One region of the Bacillus sp. JJ1127 genome, then DNA from elsewhere that is predicted to be linked to it. Evidence: predicted binding sites of a transcription regulator. Region 1 holds the regulator's gene; each other region holds the start of a gene.

Region 1 (8,276 bases):
AGCCTTCGCTAAATGTTTTCATAACACCTTCTGCTTCACCTTTACGAAGTAAACCGTGATCAACGAAAATACATGTTAATTGGTCACCAATCGCTTTATGAATTAATACTGCTACAACAGAAGAGTCTACGCCGCCACTAAGTGCGCATAGTACTTTTTTATCGCCAACAGTTTCACGGATTTTCTCTAATTCTACTTCAATAAAATTCTCCATGTTCCAGCCTTCAGAGCAACCACATACGCCGAATACGAAGTTTTTAATTAAATCATTACCGTGCTCAGAGTGACGTACTTCTGGGTGGAATTGTACACCGTATAAGTTTTGTGCTTCATTGCTCATACCAGCAATTGGACAAGACTCACTTGTTGCGTCTACTACGAATCCTTCTGGTAAACCAGTTACTAAGTCACCATGGCTCATCCATACAACTTGCTCTTCTGGAAGATTCGCATATAATTTTGATTCGTTCTCTACTTTAAGAACTGCTTTTCCGTACTCACGATGGTTTGCACGCTCTACTTTTCCACCAAAGTGTTTTGTCATAAGCTGCATGCCGTAACAAATACCGAAAATCGGTAAACCTAGGTCAAAGATTTTTTCGTCACAGTGGAATGCATTCTCACCATATACGCTATTTGGTCCACCAGAGAAAATAATCCCTTTTGGATTCATTGCTTTAATTTCTTCTGCAGTAATTGTATGCGGATGAAGCTCACTGTACACACCGAACTCACGAATGCGACGTGCAATTAACTGATTGTACTGACTTCCAAAGTCTAAAACGATAATCGTATCGTGCTGTTTTTTCAAAATAATCACCCCAACGTTAGTTCTATATATAAATATTTTCACCAATTTGGCAAAAAGCATTACCCATATAATAAAAAAAGCCAGTCCTCCGCCCTCAGTCTCATAACAAAGAAAAGGCAGGGGTCTAGCTTTATAAAGATATACTCCGCTCTTTATAAATATAAGACGCACTGCCTTCATAGTCAGGTTGTTTACGGTAACCCGGTAGAGACTCTCAAACCATATCATTGAGGATATATGAAGGATTGTTTTATATTATCTTCCTAGATTCTAACAATGAAGTATCAATACGGTCAAGAGAGAAAGCGACAAAATTCTACAGAAATTAGTTTCTCCGTGCGACAGAACCTTTATTACTATAATTTTTTTACATCTTACAACAAAAAAACATCCACCTCTATATAGAGATGGATGTTCGGCTGACGGATGAAATTACATCATTCCGCCCATACCACCCATGCCCATGCCGCCCATGTCAGGCATTGCTGGAGCATTTGGTTCTGGCTTGTCAGCAACTACAGCTTCAGTTGTTAAGAACATAGCTGCAACAGATGCTGCGTTTTGAAGTGCAGAACGAGTTACTTTTGCTGGGTCTACGATACCAGACTCAAGCATGTTTACCCATTCGCCTGTTGCTGCGTTGAAACCAACGCCTACTTTTTCGCCTTTTAAGCGTTCTACAACAACAGATCCTTCTAGACCAGCGTTAATTGCGATTTGACGAACTGGCTCTTCTAATGCACGAAGTACAATGTTGATACCTGTTGCTTCGTCGCCTTCAGCTGCAATACCAGCCACTTTAGTGTATACGTTCATAAGTGAAGTACCGCCACCTGCAACAATACCTTCTTCTACTGCTGCACGAGTTGAGTTAAGTGCATCTTCAATGCGAAGTTTACGCTCTTTTAACTCAGTTTCAGTTGCTGCACCTACTTTAATTACTGCTACGCCGCCTGCAAGTTTAGCAAGACGCTCTTGTAATTTTTCACGATCGAATTCAGAAGTTGTTTCTTCTAATTGTGCACGGATTTGACCGATGCGAGCTTCGATTTGTTCTGTGTTACCTACACCTTCAACTACAGTTGTGTTTTCTTTCGTTACAACAACTTTACCAGCGCGTCCTAAAGATGCAACTGTAGCCGATTTTAAGTCACGTCCTAATTCTTCAGTGATTACTTCGCCACCAGTTAAGATTGCGATATCTTCTAGCATTGCTTTACGACGGTCACCAAAGCCAGGAGCTTTAACAGCTACTACATTGAATGTACCACGAAGTTTGTTTACTACTAATGTAGCTAAAGCTTCGCCTTCTACATCTTCTGCAATGATAAGAAGTGGTTTACCTTGTTGTACCACTTGCTCTAACACTGGCAAGATTTCTTGGATGTTAGAAATCTTTTTGTCAGTGATTAAGATATATGGGTTATCAAGTACTGCTTCCATTTTGTCAGAATCAGTAATCATGTAAGGAGATGCATATCCACGATCAAATTGCATACCTTCTACTACATCTAATTCTGTTGTGAATCCTTTAGATTCTTCTAATGTAATAACGCCGTCGTTACCAACGCGCTCCATTGCTTCAGCAATTAATTTACCTACTTCTTCATCATCAGCAGAAATAGCAGCTACTTGCGCGATAGAAGATTTACCTTCGATTGGTTTAGAAATCGTTTTTAATTCTTCTACTGCTGCAACAACAGCTTTTTCGATACCTTTACGAAGACCCATTGGGTTCGCACCAGCTGTTACGTTTTTTAAGCCTTCACGAATCATAGCTTGTGCTAATACAGTCGCAGTTGTTGTTCCGTCACCAGCTACGTCATTTGTTTTGCTAGCAACTTCTGCTACTAATTTTGCACCCATGTTTTCGAATGCATCTTCTAATTCAATTTCTTTTGCGATTGTTACACCATCATTTGTAATAAGTGGTGAACCGAATTTTTTCTCAAGTACAACGTTACGACCTTTTGGTCCAAGCGTTACTTTTACTGCATTTGCAAGAGTGTCGACACCGCGAAGCATCGAACGACGTGCTTCTTCACTAAATTTAATATCTTTTGCCATAATATTTGACCCCCTTGGATTTTTAAAATGTATATAATTAACCGATAACTGCTAAAATGTCACTTTCACGTAAAATCAAGTAGTCTGTACCTTCATATTTCACTTCAGTACCTGCATATTTTGAGAAGATGATAAGATCACCTGCAGCTACCTCTAAAGCAACACGCTCACCATTTTCAAGCACTCGACCAGTACCTACTGCAATAACTTTACCCTCTTGTGGTTTTTCTTTTGCAGTGTCTGGTAATACAATACCACTTGCTGTTTTTTCTTCTGCTTGAACAAGCTCAATTACAACGCGATCACCTAATGGCTTTAGCATGAACAATAACCTCCTCATTTTTTATGTAAATTTCCTTTATTAGCACTCAAGACTCATGAGTGCTAACACACTTATAATAATAAATAATCTCATTTTCTTTTGCAAGTAAAAAAATCATAATTTTTTCGCAAATTGCTAGATACACTTTTTCTATACGTCCTCCTAGAAAAGAACAACTTGATTATCGTTGTAACTATTCTCAAGAAAGCCTTCCGTATATGAATCGGCGTTTCCACTTATCGTATGTTACAATATGAAAGACGCCATAAATTGTTTTCTCTATAAGTACAGCATTTTCCTGTCTTCTATTTCATTTTCAAAGAAAGATTTACAAAAAAATCATAATATGAATGGTTATTACGTATACTCGGCTGGATGTTTACATGTTATCCCGCCTTATCTCATAAACTAGGGTTAGAAAGGATGGTTAACCAATTTGAAAAAACAATATTGGTGGATTATAGTTACATATATTCTTATGCAATTATCAGGTATTGTTGGATTACCACTTCTTGTGAAAACTGGACTATATAATAATAGAGGATTCACCCAAGAAGAAAAAATACAACTAGTGACTGGTCACTGGGCAATCATTAGCTTCTTTATTGCATTATGTATTGTACTTTTTCTGCTTAGAACAGATATTCGAGAGAGGCATTTAGATACAAAACGTGCTAGTATTCCTGCCGCAGTTGGCTGGATCTTTATTGGTTTCTTCTTAGCTCTCTTTTCCCAAACAATTGCAGGCACGATTGAAATGCGCTTACTAGGTATTAAGCCTGGTTCCGAAAACACGGAACACTTAATGGAAATTGCAAGAACTACACCATGGTTCCTTATTGTTATATCGATAATCGGACCTATTTTAGAAGAGATTGTGTTTAGAAAAATTTTATTTGGTACATTGTATAAGAAATTTAACTTCTTTATTGCAGCTATTATTAGCTCGCTTGTATTTGCAGCAATTCACTTTGATTTTTCACATCTATTGGTATACACTTCCATGGGTTTTGTATTCGCATTTTTATATGTAAAAACGAGACGGATTATTGTCCCTATCATGGCCCATGTTTCAATGAATACAATGGTCGCGTTAATTCAAGTCGTAATGAGTAATGAACAAATACAGGAAATGATTAAAGAAGCTGAAAAAATGCAAGGCTTTATCGGAGGATTTTTAATATGAGGAACTCACCATTGTTCATGGCAGCACTATATTTCCTGCTTGGATGTGTTTTTGTACGCCTCGCAATTATGAACGTTACAGATACAATCTGGAACCCTTGGACACTACTGTTTGCAGCTATGGCAACAATTGATTTTAATTTGGCACTTCGTCTTATCTTAGTCAAATTTACAAAGAAAAAACAATAATAAAACGCAGAGGATTTTCCTCTGCGTTTTATTGTGGATAATTTTTCAAAAAGTAAACAAGCGTTTGTAATTCTACGGCTAAATCAATATGATGAATTCGTATATTTTCTGACACGTTTAATCGTGCTGGTGTAAAATTTAAAATTCCGTGTACAGCTGTATCAGCCAATCGATCTGCCACAGCTTGTGCAACGGTAGCAGGTACTGTTAATATTGCCACTTGTATATCACTTTTTAGACGCTCTTCTAGTTCATCTAAATGATATACAGGAATTCCTCCGATTTCTTTTCCAACTTTCTCTTCATTGATATCAAAGGCCATTTCAATTTTTGTATTATTATTTTTCGTGAAATTGTAATGTAAGAAAGCGGTCCCTAAATTACCCACTCCAATAAGTGCCACACGTGTTATATCATCTTGATCGAGCGTTTCACGGAAAAAGGATAGTAAATAATTCACATTATAACCATATCCTTTTTTTCCTAACGCTCCAAAATATGAAAAATCTCTTCGAATCGTCGCGGAGTCTACCTTCACCGCTTCACTCAATTCTGCTGATGAAACACGTTGCTTACCAGAAAGAGATAAGTTTTGGATAAATCGATAGTATAGAGGCAATCGTTTGGCAGTGGCCTGTGGAATCTTCTGTTGATCCATATAACCTCTCCTCTCTTCCTATCTTTGTTCCTATACCTGAAACAAATAGAAAAGTTTAGCACTTATGACTTTCCTTGTATAATAAAGAGAGAAGAATTCTCTCTTTATTTTAAACTATACACTATTTTTAGTATGATTGAGAAATATAAACATGGCAAAGTTAAGAAATTATTTGAGGTGAAAACATTGATTTTATTACAAGTGAATGGGCTTTCAAAATTATACGGTGCTGAAACAATCCTTGCAAACATTAAATTAGAGGTTCAAACGAAAGATCGTATCGCACTAGTCGGACGAAATGGAGCCGGAAAATCTACATTATTAAAAATAATTGCCGGAGAGTTATCTCATGATGGCGGTGAAATTATAAAACCAAAAGATGTTTCAATTGGTTATTTAGCTCAAAATACCGGCCTCGAAACTTCTTTAACAATTTGGGATGAAATGCTAACTGTCTTTACACACTTGCAGCAAATGGAGAAAAAACTTCGAAGGCTAGAGCATGAAATGGGGCAAGAAGAGAACTTTTCAAATGCTACTACGTCCGAAAAATTACTCGCTGATTATGATCAATTGCAACTAGATTATAAAGATCAAGGCGGTTATCAATATGAGGCTGATATTCGTTCTATTTTAAGTGGTCTCGGTTTTCCAACCGAAACACACCAAACGACAATTTCTACATTAAGCGGTGGCCAAAAAACACGATTGGCTCTCGGCAAATTATTATTAACAAAACCAGATTTACTCATCTTGGATGAGCCAACAAACCATTTGGACATCGATACACTAACATGGCTTGAACAATATTTACAAGGCTATCCAGGAGCTATTCTAATTGTTTCCCACGATCGCTACTTTTTAGACAAGCTTGTTACACAAGTATATGAAATTTCTAATAAAGAAAGCAGACGATATGTTGGTAACTACAGTAAGTATTTAGAGCTAAGAGCTGCACTATATGAACAGGAAATGAAGCGTTATGAAAAGCAACAAGAGGAAATTGCTAAACTCGAAGACTTTGTCCAAAAGAATATCGCCCGTGCATCTACAACAAAACGTGCACAAAGTCGCCGTAAGCAATTAGATCGAATGGAATTACTGACTAGACCATTAGGTGACTCTAAATCAGCATCCTTTCACTTTGATATCGAGAAACAAAGTGGTAACGACGTCTTACAAGTAAAAGATGTTTCAATTGGATACGACCATGAGCCTGTTATTGAACATGTGAATATGCGCTTAACCCGTGGTGATAGTGTTGCATTAGTCGGACCAAATGGGATTGGAAAATCTACATTATTAAAATCAATTGTGAATAAATTGCACACGTTAAGCGGTGAGGTTTCTTTCGGTTCGAATGTATCTATTGGATACTATGATCAAGAACAGGCAAACTTAACATCGTCTAAGCGTGTTTTAAATGAATTATGGGATGATTATCCACTACAGCCAGAAAAGGAAATTCGTACTATACTCGGTAATTTTTTATTCACAGGAGATGATGTATTAAAACCTGTTTCTTCTCTTAGTGGCGGCCAAAAGGCACGATTAGCCTTAGCGAAATTAATGATGCAAAAATCTAACCTGCTGATTTTAGATGAGCCAACAAACCATCTTGATTTAAATAGTAAAGAAATTCTAGAGAACGCCTTAATCGATTATCCAGGAACTCTTTTATTCGTTTCTCATGATCGCTATTTTATTAACCGTGTCACAACTACAGTCGTTGAGTTATCAACAGATGGTGCACAGGAATATTTAGGTGACTATGACTACTATATCGAAAAGAAAAATGAAATGATTGAGCGTGCTGAATTTGAGCAACAAGAGGAAGAAGCACCTATTCAAAAAAACATTGCTCAAGAAAAATTAAGTTATCTTGAAGAAAAAGAGCGTAAAAAGCTAGAACGCCAGCGTATTCGAAAAATTGAAGAACTGGAACAAAACATCGCGAAATTAGAAGAGGAGATCGAAGCATTAGAAGACCAGCTTTGTCTACCTGAAGTATATGCAGATTATGAACGAGCAAGTGAAATTACAAACACAAAACAAACATTACAAGAACAACTAGAAAAACATATGGCAGAATGGGAAGAATTACACATGTAACCTTTCTATATTTACGTAATAAAAACAAGGTAGCCAAAGAATATTTAGCTACCTTGTTTGTTGTTTATATGAAAAATATAGATTAATCAAAAGTCTGACCTCTATCTGTTTATCCACAACATTATACACATATCCACCTTTAATATATAAAGATAAAAATAACTTTTCCACATTACCCACAAAATATAAAAAAGTTATCAACATTTTATATTCACAATAAAACCCACATTATCAACAGATAATGTGGGTTTTATCCACAGGTTGTGGTTAATTTTGTGTATAACTATGCTTCAATATCTAAACCTGGGTTTGCATTTAAGGCTAATGTTGCACGTTTCCCTTGTTCATATGCAATTGTCCCTGCTGCTGCAATCATTGCTGCATTATCTGTGCATAAAGATAATGGTGGAATGATTAGTTCCATATGCTCTTTTTTCGCAAATTCTGCTTCTAAGCGTGCTCGAAGCCCTTTATTTGCTGCTACGCCCCCAGCAAGAAGCACCTGTCTTACATTGTATGCTTCAGCTGCACGTGCTGCTTTCGTTACTAATACATCTATTACACTTTCTTGGAAGCTCGCTGCTAAATCTTCTGGAGCAATTTCTTCGCCTCGTTGTTTTGCGTTATGCACAGTGTTGATAACTGCTGATTTCAATCCACTAAAGCTAAAATCATACGAATCTGGTTCTAGCCATGCACGTGGTAAATCAATCGTTGGCCTTCCTTCATGAGCAAGACGATCAATATGAGGACCGCCTGGGTATGGCATAGATAACGTACGCGCCACTTTGTCATATGCTTCTCCCGCTGCATCATCTCTTGTTTCACCAATTACCTCAAACGAGCCATGTTCTTTCATATAAACAAGCTCTGTATGTCCTCCAGATACAACAAGTGATAGCAATGGGAATTCTAGCTCTTTTACTAAGCGG
Region 2 (8,276 bases), on a different contig from region 1:
GTTACATTCGTTCTCGCAAGCTCTAATGCTAATGATTTTGTAAACCCTAGCATACCTGCTTTTGCTGCTGAGTAGTTTGTTTGGCCGAACCCACCAGCTTGCCCAATAATAGAGGAAATGCTAATAATTCTTCCTTCTTCAGATTCTGTTATGTAAGGAAGTGCTGCACTTGTTGTATTAAACACACTACTTAAATTCACATCGATTACGCGGTCCCAATCTTCTCGATTTAACTTTTTGAATGTACGATCTCTTGTAATACCAGCATTATTGACAAGAATATCAACCTTACCAAAATGATTCACAGCTTCATCTACAAGGCGTTTTGCATCCTCTAGTTTCGACACATCTGCTTGAACTGCATACACATCATGTCCTTTTGTTCCTAACTCATTTACTAGATTTTCAGCTGCTTCTTTACTGCTATTGTAGTTAATAACAACTTTTGCGCCTTCTTTTGCTAACGCTTCTGTAATCGCTTTTCCAATCCCTTTTGCTCCGCCTGTTACGATTGCTACTTTACCATTTAATTGAACCATTTCTTTTCCCCCTTATTCATTTGTGAACGATAATTAATGAATCAATTTGGCACTCGTATAACGAAGTCCCATATATAATATGTTTTCGCCGTTTATGCTGTCTTAAAAAGAGATTCTTTCTCCCCTTTTTGAAACATTTAACGTATTTCCGAAAGAAGTCCCCATCTTCAAGCGCGTGACGGGCAAGAGCCCGGCGGTAAGGTGGGGATTACTTTTTATTTTCCGGTTTCACCGGTGCTTTTACTTCTTCTTTTGCAGGCTCTTGCAATTTTGCTAATACTTCATTTTGCTTTTCAAGCAGTTCTAAAATCTTATCCATTTTATTTTCTAATGTTCGCATATCTTGTTTCACTTTAATTACATCACGTTTTAGCGTAGGAGGTTGTTCTAAAGAATCTGCTTTCTCTTCCAAAAACTCTTCGATGTTGTCAACTTTATTTTCTAAGTTAATAACAAGCGTAGCTACTCTTGCAATATCTTCTTGAGTTGGCATGTTCACTTTTTCTAAATAGCCCTTTGTTGCATCATTTAACATCTTCTGATAAAACAAGTTCAAATCTAGAACGCTTCCCATCCAAGCAGAATACTCTTCTGTTTTGATTGTTTCATTGAGCGCTTTTCCCCAAAATGTTTCGGTCTGTTCATACACTTCTTTCCATGTTTGTAGTGGATCAAACTTTTGATCAATCACTTCTCCTACACTCCTTTATTCGTATTTGAAACAATTCAACCTATTCACTATTTTCCAATATTCTGAAAAAAAGTTCAAGTCTGTATTTTATTTTTTTCTATATTCTAACAAATGTATTGACTTTAAAAACAGATAAGTGTAAATTGCACTTATAAGCAAAAAATTCCATCTAACTGATTCATGAGGTGATGCACAATCATGCTACAGAATGAACCAGAACAACAAGAAAGTTTGGAAAAAAGCCAAGCGAAACAACCAAACTCCATGCCAAAAAACTTCTTAGTTCCCTTCTTACTTCTCTGTCTAAAAGACTGGAGTCTTCACGGTTACAAACTGATTCAAATGCTAATGGACATCGGCTTTTCTTCTGTTGACCAAGGCAATGTTTATCGTACCTTGCGCAAATTAGAAAAAGAAAACCTTATTTCTTCTACTTGGGATACAAGTGAAGGAGGGCCAGCAAAACGAATTTATTCTTTAACAGAATATGGAGAGCAGTATTTAGCAACATGCGCGACCTCTTTTGAACATTATCAAAATATGCTGCGGACATTTTTTACGTTATACACCAACGCTTTCTTTCCATTTTCTACTTCTCCAGAAAAGGATGAAAAAAACTCTTCATCTTCACCTGGTGGTACAGCAGAATAATCTGCGTTCACAATATGTAAAAAAACATTTGGAGGTCAAACCATGGAAACTAAACCATACGAACTTGTCGATGCATTTTGGAAAAATTGGTCACATTCTCTTTCCCTTTTCTCTTCAGCAGGGAAACAATTAGAGCAACTTACTTTAGAAACATTAAAACAACAACAAGATGCTTTGCATAAATTAACAGCAGGAGTTGACGAACTTGAAAAAGAACTACAACAATTCACTGCTCAATTGAACAGCCAATATACAGAATACGTAAAACAATTTACAGGTAACTCCTTAGACGATCAAATTAATGAATGGCAAGACAAATGGGATGAACTTTCCAATCATATCCATCAGCTTACCGTCTCTCCTACAAAAACATCTTTGTCTATTCTTACTCAAACAAGTGGTCAATTTGAAGAAACAACAAAACAATTTATCGAACAGCAACAACTTCAACGTGACGAGGTGCAAAAACAACTAGAAGGTTTTTTGGAAGAGTTCAAATCCACACAACTGGAACTCGTAAAAAAGTTCGAGGAAAATTCAAAAAATCTATTCACTTCCATCAAGTAAGAAAAATGTGGAAGCTTACTCCCGAACAAACGAAACTCTTTCTTCCTCCCATTACATCAAGATGGCTTACATTTTTCAACATGGAAAAAAAGGAGGAAAACATGAATCCATTTCAAGAAGCACAAGCTGTTAAGGAGCTTCATTACGATGAGATTCAAGTTGGTGATCAAGCATCGCTAACAAAAACAATTACGAATGAAGATATCATCAATTTTGCAAAACTAACTGGAGATGTAAATCCTATTCATATTCTAGATTCTTTTGCAAAAACAACAATATTCAAAGAACGTATTGCACATGGTATGCTTGTTTCAAGCTTTATTTCTACCATTCTTGGAACAAAATTACCCGGAAAAAACACAATTTATTTATCGCAAAATGTTTCATTTCGTGCACCTGTAAAAATCGGCGATACATTGCGTGTAGTCGTAGAGGTTATCCAAAAACGTGATGATAAAAAAATTATTACGTTGCAAACAAATATATATAATCAATTAAATAACATAGTTGTTGAAGGAACAGCAACTATACTAAAAAAAGAGTAGCTAATTTGCTACTCTTTTTTTATATCCAAGAAGTTCTAATCCCTCCGATTACTTCCGTGTATGAGTAGACCTATAACACACACAATAACAGTACCAGTTTATACAGCAAATGATTCAAAACAAAATAAACTGGATTTTAAATAAGGATGTGTCTAACAATGGCAAGAACAAATAAATTACTCGTTCCTGGTGTCGAGCAAGCACTTGAACAATTTAAATATGAAATCGCACAAGAATTTGGTGTAAGTTTAGGATCTAATACAGCATCTCGTTCTAATGGATCTGTTGGTGGCGAAGTAACAAAACGTCTTGTTTCTTTAGCTCAACAACAATTACGTGGATAATCTTATAAACAATGGCTTCTGGGGGCAGATACAATCTGTCCCCTTTCCTTTTCAACATACATTGCAATCCTTTTTCACATACTACAAAAAGCAAACCGAAAGGAAAGATGTACGATATGAAACGGATTAACATCGGAATGAGTCCACCCCGTGTACTCACTTTATCTTTTATTACGCTATCCATTATCGGAACATGCCTATTAAAACTTCCCATCGCTACTACAGCTTCTATTTCTTGGCTAGATGCCTTATTTACAACCGTTTCTGCATTTACAGTTACGGGACTCGGTGTTGTTGATACTGGAAAAATATTCACCTTGTTTGGCCAACTTGTCATTTTAACACTCATACAAGTTGGCGGTCTTGGCATTATGAGCTTCGCTATATTAATCGCAATTATGCTCGGGAGAAAAATCGGTCTCCAAAATCGGATTTTACTACAACAAGCATTAAACCAGACGAACATCGGGGGCGTTATCCGCCTTGCGAAATCATTATTTCTATTTTCTTTTACTGTTGAATGTTTCGCTACCCTTCTTCTTGCTTTTGAATGGATTCCAAAATACGGTGTTTCTCATGGACTATATTATAGTTTCTTTCATGCCATTTCGGCATTTAACAACGCAGGTTTTTCTCTTTGGACTGATAATTTAATGTCTCACTCACATAGCATTCTCGTCAATATAGTCATTTCTTCTCTCATCATTTTAGGAGGAATAGGTTTCACAGTCATAGTAGATATAAAACGAAAAAAAAATTTTAAAAACCTTACCTTACACTCTAAGCTTATGCTCTCTTCTACCCTTATTGTAAATATAGGTGCTACGATTTTAATTTTGATATTTGAATTTGATAACCCTATTTCTATGAAAGGCTTTACACCATTTGAAGAAGGAATGGCTGCTTATTTTCAAGCTATTTCTACACGTACAGCTGGTTTTAATACCGTTGACATAGCGCAATTATCAAAACCTTCTCTTTTATTAATGATGCTCCTCATGTTCATTGGGGCTGGCAGTGCTTCGACAGGTGGAGGTATTAAATTAACAACTTTTTTAATTATGTTATTAGGCGTAGTAAAATTTTTGCGAGAGCAAGATGATATTGTCATTTTCAAAAAATCCATTAAAGATGCCCTTATCGTCAAGGCATTGACAATTACAGTCATTTCAATTTTATTTATCTTCTTTTCCATTTTAATTTTAAGTATTACAGAACAAGTCCCTCTATTAATGAGTGCATTTGAAGTGTTTTCAGCATTTGGAACCGTTGGCCTAAGCATGGGGCTTACTCCGCATTTAACAATAATCGGAAAAATAATCATTGTATTTATGATGTTTTTTGGGAAAATGGGTCCGTTAACGTTAGCATTTTCTTTTGCTCGTAAAAAACAAAGAAAAATAAAATATCCAAATGAAGATATTTTAACGGGTTGACAACCATTTTTATTATCTATATAATAAAAATACAATAACATATCTCCAAAGGGGAGTAGCGTCCAAGAATTTATTCTTGGAAACAAAGTCGTCATTACGTAGAACTTAGTTCTTCCGGCTTTGTTGGCATTTTTATTACATATGTCTAGCAAGACCTTTGCCTATCAACGGCAGAGGTCTTTTTTGCATTCTTTTCCAATTCCTTCCACCGCCGATAGGCAGGAGTATGAGAAAACAAAACAGTGGAGAAACTTCTTCACTTGTTTAAACACAAATGAGAGGAGAATGTACATGGATGTATCATTATTACTACAGTATGGTTGGGTATTACTTATTTTAATTGCACTAGAGGGGATTCTAGCAGCGGATAACGCACTTGTCCTTGCAATCATGGTTAAACATTTACCAGAAGAAAAACGAAAAAAAGCATTATTTTATGGATTAGCAGGAGCTTTTATTTTCCGATTTGGATCATTGTTTATGATTTCTTTCTTAGTCGACGTATGGCAAGTGCAAGCAATAGGTGCAATTTACCTCATGTTTATCGCTGGTAACCATTTATTTAAAACATACGTCAAAAAGAATGCACATGAAGAAACAGAAGAAAAAGAAACAAAGAAAAAACAAGAAAATTTTTGGTGGACTGTATTCAAAGTGGAAGTTGCTGATATCGCCTTCGCAGTGGACTCTATTTTAGCGGCTGTCGCATTAGCAATGACTTTACCTAAAACAGGTTTAGGTACAATCGGTAGCCTCGATACAGGGCAATTCCTTGTTATTTTTGTAGGTGGTCTAATTGGTTTAATCATTATGCGATTTGCTGCATCTGCTTTCGTACAATTATTAAAACGCAAGCCAGGTTTAGAAACAGCCGCTTTCTTAATCGTTGGTTGGGTTGGTGTAAAACTAGCGGTTTATACATTAGCACACCCAGCCCTAGGCGTAATTCCACACGGATTCCCAGAATCTGCTCCATGGAAAATTACATTCTGGCTTGTATTAATCGGAATTGCAATGGGTGGTTGGTTCTTATCTAAAGATACAGAAAATCAAAAAGCACAAAAGAATTTCGATGAAAAAGCGCTGTAACAACAGCGCTTTTTTCTTTCTCTCACTACTTAGTACACTTCCTGTTCAAAAACAGAAGACCTAAAGTTTCACGCTCTCGCATTAAATTATCTCAATATTCAGTAATATACGATATTATACCGTAATATGTTAACGCTTTTAAAATTAAGATATGTCCTTTTTGTGAAAAAATGAACAATCTTATTGAAACTAAAAGCAACTAAGTGTACTTTATTCATATAAAGAATATTTATAAATGATTTATTGAAGGAGCGTAATGATTTATGCTAGAACAAGGAGTAGATTACCTAGTACAGCTCGCAAAGAAAAAGAAAAAAATGTTAGATAACAATCCAATGCAATATTTCCTTCGGGCAGCGCTAGCTGGTGTCTATATGGGTTTTGTTATTGTACTATGTTCTAAATTAGGAAATTTCTTTCATGATGCACATTCACCCGCAACATATTTTGCATTCTCTATCTTTTTTGGAATTGCACTTATTTTAATTATATTTGGCGGAGCTGAATTATTTACAGGAAATACAATGTATTTCACCGTTGCAACTTTACGTAAAGAAACAACTGTTATCGATACACTTCGCAACTGGGGTGCTTGTTATGTAGGAAACTTAGTAGGAGCAGTATTTTTCGCATTACTCTTTTATGCAACTGGTATTTTTGAAACAATAAGTCACAATCACTTATTAAATGAAGTTGCCACAACAAAGATGGGCGCATCAACAATGCACATATTTTTCAAAGCTATTTTATGTAACTGGCTCGTTTGTCTTGCATGTTTCCTTCCATCTCAAGTAAAAGGAGATACAGCTAAACTCCTTATGATATTTTTAACTGTATTTACTTTCTTCATGTCAGGATATGAACATAGCATCGCAAATCTATCCATATTTTCAATTGCTTTACTTGTTCCACATCCTGATACAGTTTCTTTTGCAGGTGCAATTCATAACTTAATTCCAGCTACAATCGGTAACATAGTTGGTGGATCTGTATTTGTTGGTATGGTTTATCATTATTTAACAAAAAACGAAACAAAATCTACAAAACCAGAAATTGATTCTGAACAAACTGAAGAAATTATTCCATTGCCAGCACATGTAAAATAAAGTTCAACTTCCTCTTGTGAGTAAGTTGAACCAATCTGGGGTTTACTGCCCGTCCTTTCATTGAGCAAGCATTCCAAATCGATTGGAATGCTTGCTTTTTTAGTAACTGCCAACACATTTAATTATAATAGATGAAAAAATTTCTCCAGACTCTTTTCCTTTTTGTATCCAATCTAACATATAACGTTGTCCTATCGTATCATTCGTATGAAAATGAATTTCCTCCACATGTAATCGTTCCTTACAAAATACATCTACGAAAAACAACCCATTTCTCTGACGAAATCCCATATTATAATCGAGCGATAACGTATGTACCTTATGATTTCGAATGAGATCCAGCGCTTGTTCGACTATCGTCGCTAGTATAAAACCAGCTGGACACGGTCTTTGGTCATCCAAAAATACATTCTACATACTATATGTACATATTGTACCAAGTGCAATAAAAGGCGCAAAAGGAAGTGGTTCATTATATGTCATACGTTTTAGGGCAATCGAAATGATAAGAAAACAAAGACCAAATAATGATGAGAAACAAAGTGATAATAATATCACTTTTGTTCCAACGACAAAACCAAGTAAAATAAATAATTTCACATCCCCTCCTCCGATTCCTTGTGGATAAATAGCTTGAATGATATATAAGGGCATAAACATAACCATTGCTCCTAACAATCCATCCCACCATAGCCACGGCTGTATAAAAAATCGTTCGATTAGAAATAGTCCTGCAAAAAAGAATAAAATTTGATTTGGAATGACCATATAAAGAAGATCTGTAATAGAAACAATAAGAAGAAGTGATAACAGCGTCCATGCGATAATAAGCTGCTCATTAGCCCCAACAAAAACCGCTGTAAGAAGAAACAATACTCCGGCAACACCTTCAAATAATGGATGAAAATATGAGATTTTTATATGACAGTGCGTGCACCGTCCTTTTTGAATACAAAATGATAAAATGGGGATTAACTCTTTTAATTGTAATACATGGGAACAATGAGAACAATGTGATCGTGGTTTTATGATGGAATAACCGAGCGGAATACGATACGCAACAACGTGATAGAAAGAGCCTAATATCAAACCAGTGAGAAAAGCATATACATAAAATAGCATTCTATTCTCTCCTTTCGCGTCTAGTATAACAAGAAAAAGTAACACATTGTATTTTCAAAAATTCGTCTTTCTCCATAAAAAAACAGGCCCTTATAAGGCCTGTTTCTTCATTTATACTACAAAATAAAATGCTTTTAATGGTCCATGTACACCGACAACAAGATTCATTTCAATATCAGCTGAGTT
Region 3 (8,276 bases), on a different contig from region 1:
GGTCATGTTATTGCCTTTAACATTTTAAATATCGGCCGTTATAAATTAGGCGTTGGTACAGTTGGTTCTTCTAAACGTGCATTAGAAATTTCAGCACAATATGCAAATCAACGTCAACAATTTAAGCAACCAATCGCTCGTTTCCCATTAATTCAAGAAAAACTTGCAAATATGGCAGCGAAAATCTATGCAGCTGAAAGCTCTGTATATCGTACAGTAGGTTTATTTGAAAGCCGCATGAGCACATTATCCGAAGAAGAAGTAAAAGACGGAAAAGCTGTTGCAGCTTCTATTGCTGAATATGCAATTGAGTGCTCTTTAAATAAAGTATTCGGTTCTGAAGTATTAGATTACGTAGTAGATGAAGGCGTTCAAATCCACGGTGGTTACGGATTTATGGCAGAGTATGAGATTGAAAGAATGTACCGCGATTCTCGTATTAACCGTATTTTCGAAGGAACAAACGAAATTAACCGTTTAATCGTACCAGGTACGTTCTTACGTAAAGCAATGAAAGGTGAATTACCACTTCTGCAAAAAGCACAAAAATTACAAGAAGAGTTAATGATGATGATGCCAGAAGAAGTGGGCGATGAGCCATTAGCGCTTCAAAAATATTTAGTAGGTAACGCGAAGAAAATTGGCTTAATGGTAGCTGGATTAGCTGCTCAAAAATACGGTAAAGCATTAGACAAAGAACAAGAAGTTCTTGTTAACATTGCGGATATCGTAAGCAACTTATATGCAATGGAATCAGCTGTTCTTCGTACAGAAAAAGCAATTAAAGCAACTGGTCTTGAAAAGAATAAACAAAAAGTGTTATACACTGAAGTATTCTGTCAAGAAGCATTCAACCAAATCGAAGCAGATGCAAAAGAAACAATTATCGCAGTTGAAAACGGTGATATGCTGCGCATGATGTTATCAGCGCTTCGCAAATTCACTCGTTACACGCCGCTTAATGTAATTCCGAAGAAACGTGAAATTGCTGCGAAGATTTTAGAAGAAGAGCGTTATACAGTTTAATGATTTAGCAAAAACCAGTAGTCACTTTTGTGGCTACTGGTTTTTGATGACAAAAAGGACTCTAAATAATTTAGGGTCCTTTTCATTAATATTAAGCTCTCAATGGTAAAGTTGAGAAAAGCTATTATTTTGCAGGTTTTAGAAATGTATATATCGCTAATAAGAAGCTAAAAAAAATAAAGACTTGAGCATCTTGACTAGGACCCGGATCATAAATTTTTTGAATTTCTGTAAGGAATTCATGTGTTTTCATTTTACTATCTCCTTTTTTGATAGTGATTTACAATGAGGAATATCATCTAGTTCATTTGTTGTAATAGAAAATCGAAGACGAGCCCTTTATTAATTATGATTAATAGATGATGTGTAATCTTCTGATGAGGTGGAGTATTCGGAATTTTCTTATCATATAATTATGATATATTAATTAAATTTCAAAAACAATGAATTTTTCATAATATGTAAATTAATGTTAGGGAAAATAGATAGTATTTCAGAAAAGAAAAGTTAATAGGATGTAAAACGAATGGGGGTTAGCGTCATGAGTGAAGCGATATTAGATACGTATAACAAGGAAATTAAATATCTTATACCGTCATTTCTCGTGCATACAATCCAAAAACAAATAAATACTAAATGGTGAATGAACAAAGAAAGGAAGGTTTTTATTATGCCAAATTTAACAGAGCTGGAGCTTGAAAATTTACGCCATCTTATTGGGGGACACACGACAGTTGCAAATAAATTAGATCAGTATGCACAGCAGTGTACAGATCCTCAATTAAAACAAATGCTACAGCAAGATGCGCAAGCTGCAAGAAATACAAAACAACAATTAATGTCCTTTTTAGGCTAGGAGGGTATCGATTATGAACGAAAAAGATATGGTTAACGATTATTTAGCAGGATTAAACGCTAGTTTGACTAAATATGCGAATTACATAGCAGAGTCGAATAATGAACAGTTACATCAAACGTTGATTCACATTCGCAATCAAGATGAACTAAGGCAGCGTAATGTATATGAATATGCGTTACAAAAAGGACATTATAAGCCAGCTGCTCCTGCAAATCCAGCGGTTGTTCAGCAATTGAAAAGTCAATTAAGTGCACAATAATAAACAAAAAAGAGAGTGAATATTCATCTGATATTCGCTCTCTTTTTTGTTTATCTATATATGTCAATAAATACGCATAAAATATTTTTTTAGTTGTAACAAATATGACGAAACATAGTAGAGGATGTCACAAAATAGACATAAACTTTGTTCAATATTTCACAAACTATCCATGGTTTCTACAGTGTAAATCTCTATAATGAAAAGTGTAAATAACAAAATAAATAGATTACATAATCAATTAGGGGAGATTGTTATGAATAGAAACACAAGAAAAATCGCTATTATTGGTACAGGGTTAGTTGGATCAAGTTGTGCGTATTCGATTGTGAATCAAGGCATCTGTGAAGAATTGGTATTAGTTGATATAAATCATGAACGTGCAGTTGGCGAAGCGATGGACCTATCGCACTGCATTAACTTTACAAATACAAGAACAAAAGTATATGCAGGGACTTATGAAGACTGCAAAGATATGGACATTGTGATTATTACAGCAGGACCAGCACCAAAACCGGGACAAAGTCGCTTGGATACTTTAGGAGCAAGTGCAAAGATTATGGAAAGTGTGGTAGGGGGTGTAATAGGAAGCGGATTTGATGGCATCTTCTTAATCGCATCCAATCCAGTCGATATTATTACGTATCAAGTTTGGGAATTGTCTGGTTTACCAAGAAATCGTGTGCTTGGTACAGGTACATCATTAGACTCTTCGCGCCTAAGAACAATTTTATCTGAAATACTTGAAGTTGATCCTCGTAGCATTCAAGGTTATTCATTAGGAGAACATGGTGATTCTCAAATGGTTGCTTGGTCTCATGTTACAGTCGGTGGAAAACCGATCTTGCAAATTTTGGAAGAGCAAAAAGAACGTTTTGGTGAAATTGATTTAGATGAAATTGTTGAGAAAACTGCGAAAGCTGGTTGGGAAATTTATAAACGTAAAGGAACTACTTATTACGGTATTGGAAACTCGTTAGCTTATATTGCACAATCAATCTTTAATGATGATCATCGCGTAATTGCTGTTTCAGCAATTTTAGATGGTGAATATGGCGAATATGATATTTGCACAGGTGTACCATGCATTATTACAAGAGATGGTGTGAAAGAAGTTGTAGAACTAAACTTAACAGAATCCGAAGAAAGCCGATTTGCAAAATCTAATGATATTTTACGTGATTACATGAAAACAATCGGTTATTAAAATAGGAGAAGGTGAAACAGATGAAGGAATATATTATGTCTCGTGTATTCAAAGGTTCTGCCGGAATTGCACAAGGTATTTTCGTATCCCTTGGAATTGGTTTACTTATCGAAAATATAGGAAGAATTGTTGATATTCCAATGTTAATTACAATTGGAGTTGTAGCAAAATCACTTATGGCACCAGCAATTGGAGCAGGGATTGCTTTTATGCTTGGAGCAAACGGACTTGTCATTTTCTCAGCAATGGTTGCAGGAGCGATTGGAGCAGGGTCCATTTCAATCACTGAAGCCGGTTTAATCATTAAAACTGGTGAGCCAATCGGTGCGTTAATAACAGCGACTTTAGCGGTTTATATTGGTAAACGATTAAGCGGAAAAACAGCTTTAGATATGATGCTCGTTCCATTTGCAGCAATATTAGGCTCAGGCATAGTCGGTATTTGGTTAGCTCAAAATATTAGCCCTGTTTTAAATATAGTTGGAGCGTTTATTAAAGATAGCTCAGCTGGTAGCCCATTTATTGCTTCTGTCGTACTTTCAGTTGTTTGGGGACTATTACTTATTTCTCCAGCATCATCAGCTGCTCTAGCAATTGCGCTTAGTCTAGACGGTGTTGCAGGGGGTGCTGCACTTGCAGGATGTGTAGCTCAATTTATCGGATTCGCTGTTATCTCTGCGAAAGAAAATAACTTAGGTGGTATTTTAGCACAGGCGCTTTGTACTCCAAAAGTACAGTTGCCGAACATTACTAAAAATCCAATGATTCTCGTCCCAACTGTCGTCGCCAGTGCCATTGTGGGCCCTGTATCTGCACTTCTCTTCCATTTGGAAGCAGGTAAAGAAATCGCAGGTCTTGGGTTAAGTTCTCTTATTGCACCAATTAATTTAATTTCTAGCCAAGGATTAAGTGTTGTCCCAGCGTTGGTCATCACTTATATCGTAATCCCAGTAGCTGTTTCTTATATACTTTACATGGTACTAAGAAAAGCAGGTCGTATCCATGCCGGTGATATGACTGTACCACAATCTTAATGTAATACATTGAAAATCTCCTTTATATAGATAAAAGCAGACTGAAGAAGCCACAGTCTGCTTTTTTATTATAGTTTATAAGTTTGTCTTGCTGGAATTGTAACAGTGTCTTTTCGGTTCACTAGCAGTAGTTGCACACCGAAGTACAGAGTACTTGCAACTGCCATACCAGAAACCGCATCTAAGAAGGCATGTTGTTTTGTAAATAACGTAGATAGAATAATGAGTGTACCAAAGAAAGTAAGAATCAAATATTCCCATATGTGTTGTTCTCTTCGCTTATAAGCAACTAACATAATTACGAATGTTGTGAGAACATGGATGCTAGGAAAACAGTTTACAGGTTGATCAATACTATAAATATAGCGAACTAACTCAGAGAATGCATCTGTTCCTACAACTGTTGGACGCGGTACAGTAGTTTGCCAAAAGTAGTAAATAGAAAAACAAGTCAGCTTCCCAAGAATCACGCTGCTTAGTGCTACGTAATATTGCTTGCGATCAGTAAAACAGTAATAAATGAGTGCGCCGTATAAGTATGGAAACCAAAGTAAATACGGAATAATAAATGCCTTTACAAACGGAATCCAATCATCAACTATTGTTGTAACATCAACGGCATGAACGCCAGATTTATTCAGTACATCGTAAAGGGGGCTTACAAGTACGAGTAGAAGTATATAACTTAATGGAAGAAAAGATGAAAGCTTAGATTTTTTCATAATGATCTCCTATGTTTTAGTAATGTAAGCAAATTCAATTGATTATAATATAGAAAATCAAAATGGGCTATCGATTTTACTTACATTTTTTTGAATCAACCTTACATTTTTGTCACTTGACTTTGGAAATGGGGGAGATTAGATATGGGACGTTCGTTTCGTTTTTGTTTTCTTATTTGTATTCATTTAAATAAACGTTTGTTTAAGATATATGTTCGGGTTCCGTATACACAGTGAATCGGGAGAGAAAAATTTTATAGATAGAAATGGCGGAAAATAAGGAAAATTTGCAGGATAAAAGAAAATTGTGACGAAATAAGTTAAAGTTTGGAGAATAATCGTTTGAAATAATAAAACGTTTTCTATATGATAAAGGTAAAGGTTAGTAAAAAAGTAGGTGAATTTATGACAGTAACATTTTATTCATACCCAAAGTGTGGCACATGCCAAAAAGCAAAAAAATGGTTCGAGGCAAACGATGTAGCATATGAGATGATTCATATTGTTGAAAATCCACCGTCAAAAGAAGATTTACGTAATTTACATGCAAAAAGTGAATTGCCATTAAAAAAATTCTTTAATACAAGTGGAATGCGTTACCGCGAGCTTGGCTTAAAAGATAAGTTAAAGGATGCAAGTGAAGACGAAATGTTTGAGCTTTTAGCATCTGATGGCATGTTGATTAAACGTCCAATCGTAACAGATGGAACGAATGTAACACTTGGTTTTAACGAAGAGCAGTTTGAAAGTGTGTGGAAAAAGTACCAATAAGGTATTTTTACATAATTAATACATTCACAGGAGGTACAGTCATGAGCATTCCAAATCATTTACGTTACTCTGAAGAACACGAATGGGTAAAAACTGAAGGCAACGAGGTTGTTATCGGTATTACTCATTTTGCACAAAGTGAGTTAGGCGACATCGTATTCGTTGAACTTCCTGAAGTAGGTGCAACACTTAAAGCTGACGAGCCATTCGGAAGCGTAGAATCTGTTAAAACAGTTTCTGAATTATACGCTCCTGTAAGTGGTAAAGTTGTAGCAGTAAACGAAGAATTAAGTGACCAACCAGAACTTGTTAACGAATCTCCATACGAAGGTGCATGGATGGTTAAAATTGAACTTTCTGATGCAAGTGAAGTTGAAAAGTTATTAACTGCAGAACAATACGCAGAAATGACAAACCAAGACTAATTTTAGTTAAATCAAAAAGGACAGCCTATGTGCTGTCCTTTTTATTTTGTATTACGAATGCTTATGTGTCAGAAGCTCCATCCCTCTCACATTCTGAACAAACCGCTTCCGCTTTTCTTTGTCCAGCTATGCCTCCTAGCCCCTTCTTTCTAAGAACCTTCCGCACAAGAAGACAAAAAGCGTCTTCTGTACGAAAGAACCTTAGCCAACGGGGCTAAACAGTCGGCTCCGCTTTTCTTTGATGTCCAGCTCCAGCGGTTAGAATGTTCGGTGGCTTCGCTTCTTCCTGCGAGGCAAAAAGCGCCTCTACGTCAGAAGCTCCATCCCCCTCACATTCTGAGCAAACCGCTTCCGCTTTTCTTTGCAAAAATAAACAGGAAACAACATGAAAATATCGAATATACTATATACTAAAGTAAGGTTATTTTTATAGTATATGGTGATCGGGTGATGACATATGATTTATGTAGAAAAAGTCATTATTGTAGAAGGTAAATCAGATAGAAGAAAGATTGAATCTATTATTCGAGAACCGGTGGAAATTGTTTGCACAAATGGTACAATTGGTTTGTCGAAAATGGATGAGCTCATTGATCAGTTTTTTGATAAAGAAGTATATGTGCTAGTGGATGCTGATGATGCAGGGGAAAAGTTAAGAAAACAATTTCGTAAAGAATTTCCGCAGGCTGAGCATATTTATATTGATCGTTCGTATCGTGAAGTGGCGACTGCGCCATCTTCTCATTTAGCGAACGTACTATGGGGAGCTGACATTGACGTTTATACAGAATATTTACGGTAAGGAATGATAGAAGTGATTGACTGGACAGGTGCTGAAGCTACAGATCTAATAGCAAACCAAGAAAAAACAGTGTTATATGTATATACACCAATGTGTGGAACATGCCAATTAGCAAAGAAGATGTTAACAGTTGTAGAAGCAGCAATATTTGACTTGAAAATTGGGATGTTAGATTTAAACTATGCTCCGCATTTAGCTAGGGAATATGAAATAGAAAGTGTACCGTGTTTACTTGTATTTGAAAATGGGACACTGACGAAGAAAATATATGCATTTCATTCGGTTGAATATTTATATAATGAATTACAATAGGCGGCAAAGTTTTTGCCGCCTCGACATATTTCTTGGGAAATATGCTCTAAAGGCAGCAGTGCTCCGTTATTTGTCGAGAGAAAGCAACAGGATTGCTCTTTAGCAGAGTGGAATGGTATTAGTAGAAAGTGATATGAAGGATGTGATTAGAATGGGGTTATATTCGTTGCTTCAATCATTTGTAACTTATGCTAATAACCAATATCATTTAGAGCCGCTTCTAAGACAAGGAGAAAAAACAATTAATATCCGTTTGGGAGATGAGTGTTATTCACTTCAAATTTCAAGAGAGTATATACAAGTTTTGAAGGAAACAAGGGGAACAGAACAAATTGTTTGCTTTTTGGAGGAAGACTTGCAACGACTAGTTACCGGGAATATTCGATTACAAACCTTAATTAATAATGGGCGTGTACATTATTCTGGAACGTATCGCACAATGCTATTATTTGAATCTGTATTTCATATATGTAAGCCGATGTCAGTAGGTGCTTAATATTTTGAAGTTTTATTTTTTATAAAAAAATCTGTTGACATAGCGAATGTATATTGATACAATTCAAGTCATAAAATATAGACAATTTCATAAATTTCAAATCAGACGAAAATTAAATCTGATTTCTCTTATCAAGAGAGGTGGAGGGACTGTGCCCTGTGAAACCCGGCAACCGTCAACTTTTATGTTGAAATGGTGCCAATTCCTGCAAAGCAAATGCTTTGAGAGATGAGAGAAAGGGACCATGTTGATATACGCATATAAACCTTTCTGCTCATTTTACAAGCAGAAAGGTTTTTTTGTTGTTTGAATGAGGAGGACATGTAAGCAACAAAAGGAACCGTTACATCATTTAGCTATAAC

Evidence for each region. The regulator Rex, encoded in region 1, represses fermentation and respiration genes when NADH is low (regulators of the CRP and FNR family bind a similar motif). The targets are predictions, from matches to a motif close to TTGTGAAATATTTCACAA.
Region 2: the regulator Rex is predicted to act here: its motif matches at 6,023-6,040, upstream of V7183_RS07080 (formate/nitrite transporter family protein).
Region 3: the regulator Rex is predicted to act here: its motif matches at 2,292-2,309, upstream of V7183_RS07355 (L-lactate dehydrogenase).

The regions. Positions count from the first base shown of each region.
Region 1 covers NZ_JBALQK010000152.1:5,165-13,440, forward strand. The annotation lists gene guaA (glutamine-hydrolyzing GMP synthase) at 1-811, opposite strand, end outside; purine riboswitch at 971-1,072, opposite strand; gene groL (chaperonin GroEL) at 1,244-2,878, opposite strand; gene groES (co-chaperone GroES) at 2,916-3,200, opposite strand; gene V7183_RS15710 (CPBP family intramembrane glutamic endopeptidase) at 3,637-4,386, shown strand; gene V7183_RS15715 (YdiK family protein) at 4,383-4,574, shown strand; gene V7183_RS15720 (redox-sensing transcriptional repressor Rex) at 4,603-5,232, opposite strand; gene V7183_RS15725 (ABC-F family ATP-binding cassette domain-containing protein) at 5,419-7,344, shown strand; gene tsaD (tRNA (adenosine(37)-N6)-threonylcarbamoyltransferase complex transferase subunit TsaD) at 7,628-8,276, opposite strand, start outside.
Region 2 covers NZ_JBALQK010000054.1:23,533-31,808, reverse strand. The annotation lists gene V7183_RS07120 (acetoacetyl-CoA reductase) at 1-539, opposite strand, end outside; gene phaR (polyhydroxyalkanoic acid synthase subunit PhaR) at 748-1,230, opposite strand; gene phaQ (poly-beta-hydroxybutyrate-responsive repressor) at 1,429-1,881, shown strand; gene phaP (polyhydroxyalkanoic acid inclusion protein PhaP) at 1,924-2,448, shown strand; gene V7183_RS07100 (MaoC family dehydratase) at 2,550-2,993, shown strand; gene V7183_RS07095 (alpha/beta-type small acid-soluble spore protein) at 3,152-3,337, shown strand; gene V7183_RS07090 (TrkH family potassium uptake protein) at 3,454-4,773, shown strand; yybP-ykoY riboswitch at 4,812-4,978, shown strand; gene V7183_RS07085 (TerC family protein) at 5,065-5,862, shown strand; gene V7183_RS07080 (formate/nitrite transporter family protein) at 6,126-6,968, shown strand; gene V7183_RS07075 (cyclic-phosphate processing receiver domain-containing protein) at 7,068-7,370, opposite strand; gene V7183_RS07070 (prepilin peptidase) at 7,380-8,090, opposite strand; gene V7183_RS07065 (LutC/YkgG family protein) at 8,202-8,276, opposite strand, start outside.
Region 3 covers NZ_JBALQK010000057.1:8,905-17,180, reverse strand. The annotation lists gene V7183_RS07375 (acyl-CoA dehydrogenase family protein) at 1-1,026, shown strand, start outside; gene V7183_RS07370 (hypothetical protein) at 1,151-1,279, opposite strand; gene V7183_RS07365 (hypothetical protein) at 1,697-1,882, shown strand; gene V7183_RS07360 (spore coat protein) at 1,896-2,144, shown strand; gene V7183_RS07355 (L-lactate dehydrogenase) at 2,401-3,351, shown strand; gene V7183_RS07350 (PTS transporter subunit IIC) at 3,372-4,385, shown strand; gene V7183_RS07345 (phosphatase PAP2 family protein) at 4,454-5,107, opposite strand; gene V7183_RS07340 (arsenate reductase family protein) at 5,513-5,878, shown strand; gene gcvH (glycine cleavage system protein GcvH) at 5,920-6,303, shown strand; gene V7183_RS07330 (toprim domain-containing protein) at 6,761-7,105, shown strand; gene V7183_RS07325 (thioredoxin family protein) at 7,109-7,417, shown strand; gene V7183_RS07320 (hypothetical protein) at 7,569-7,913, shown strand; SAM riboswitch class I at 8,039-8,148, shown strand.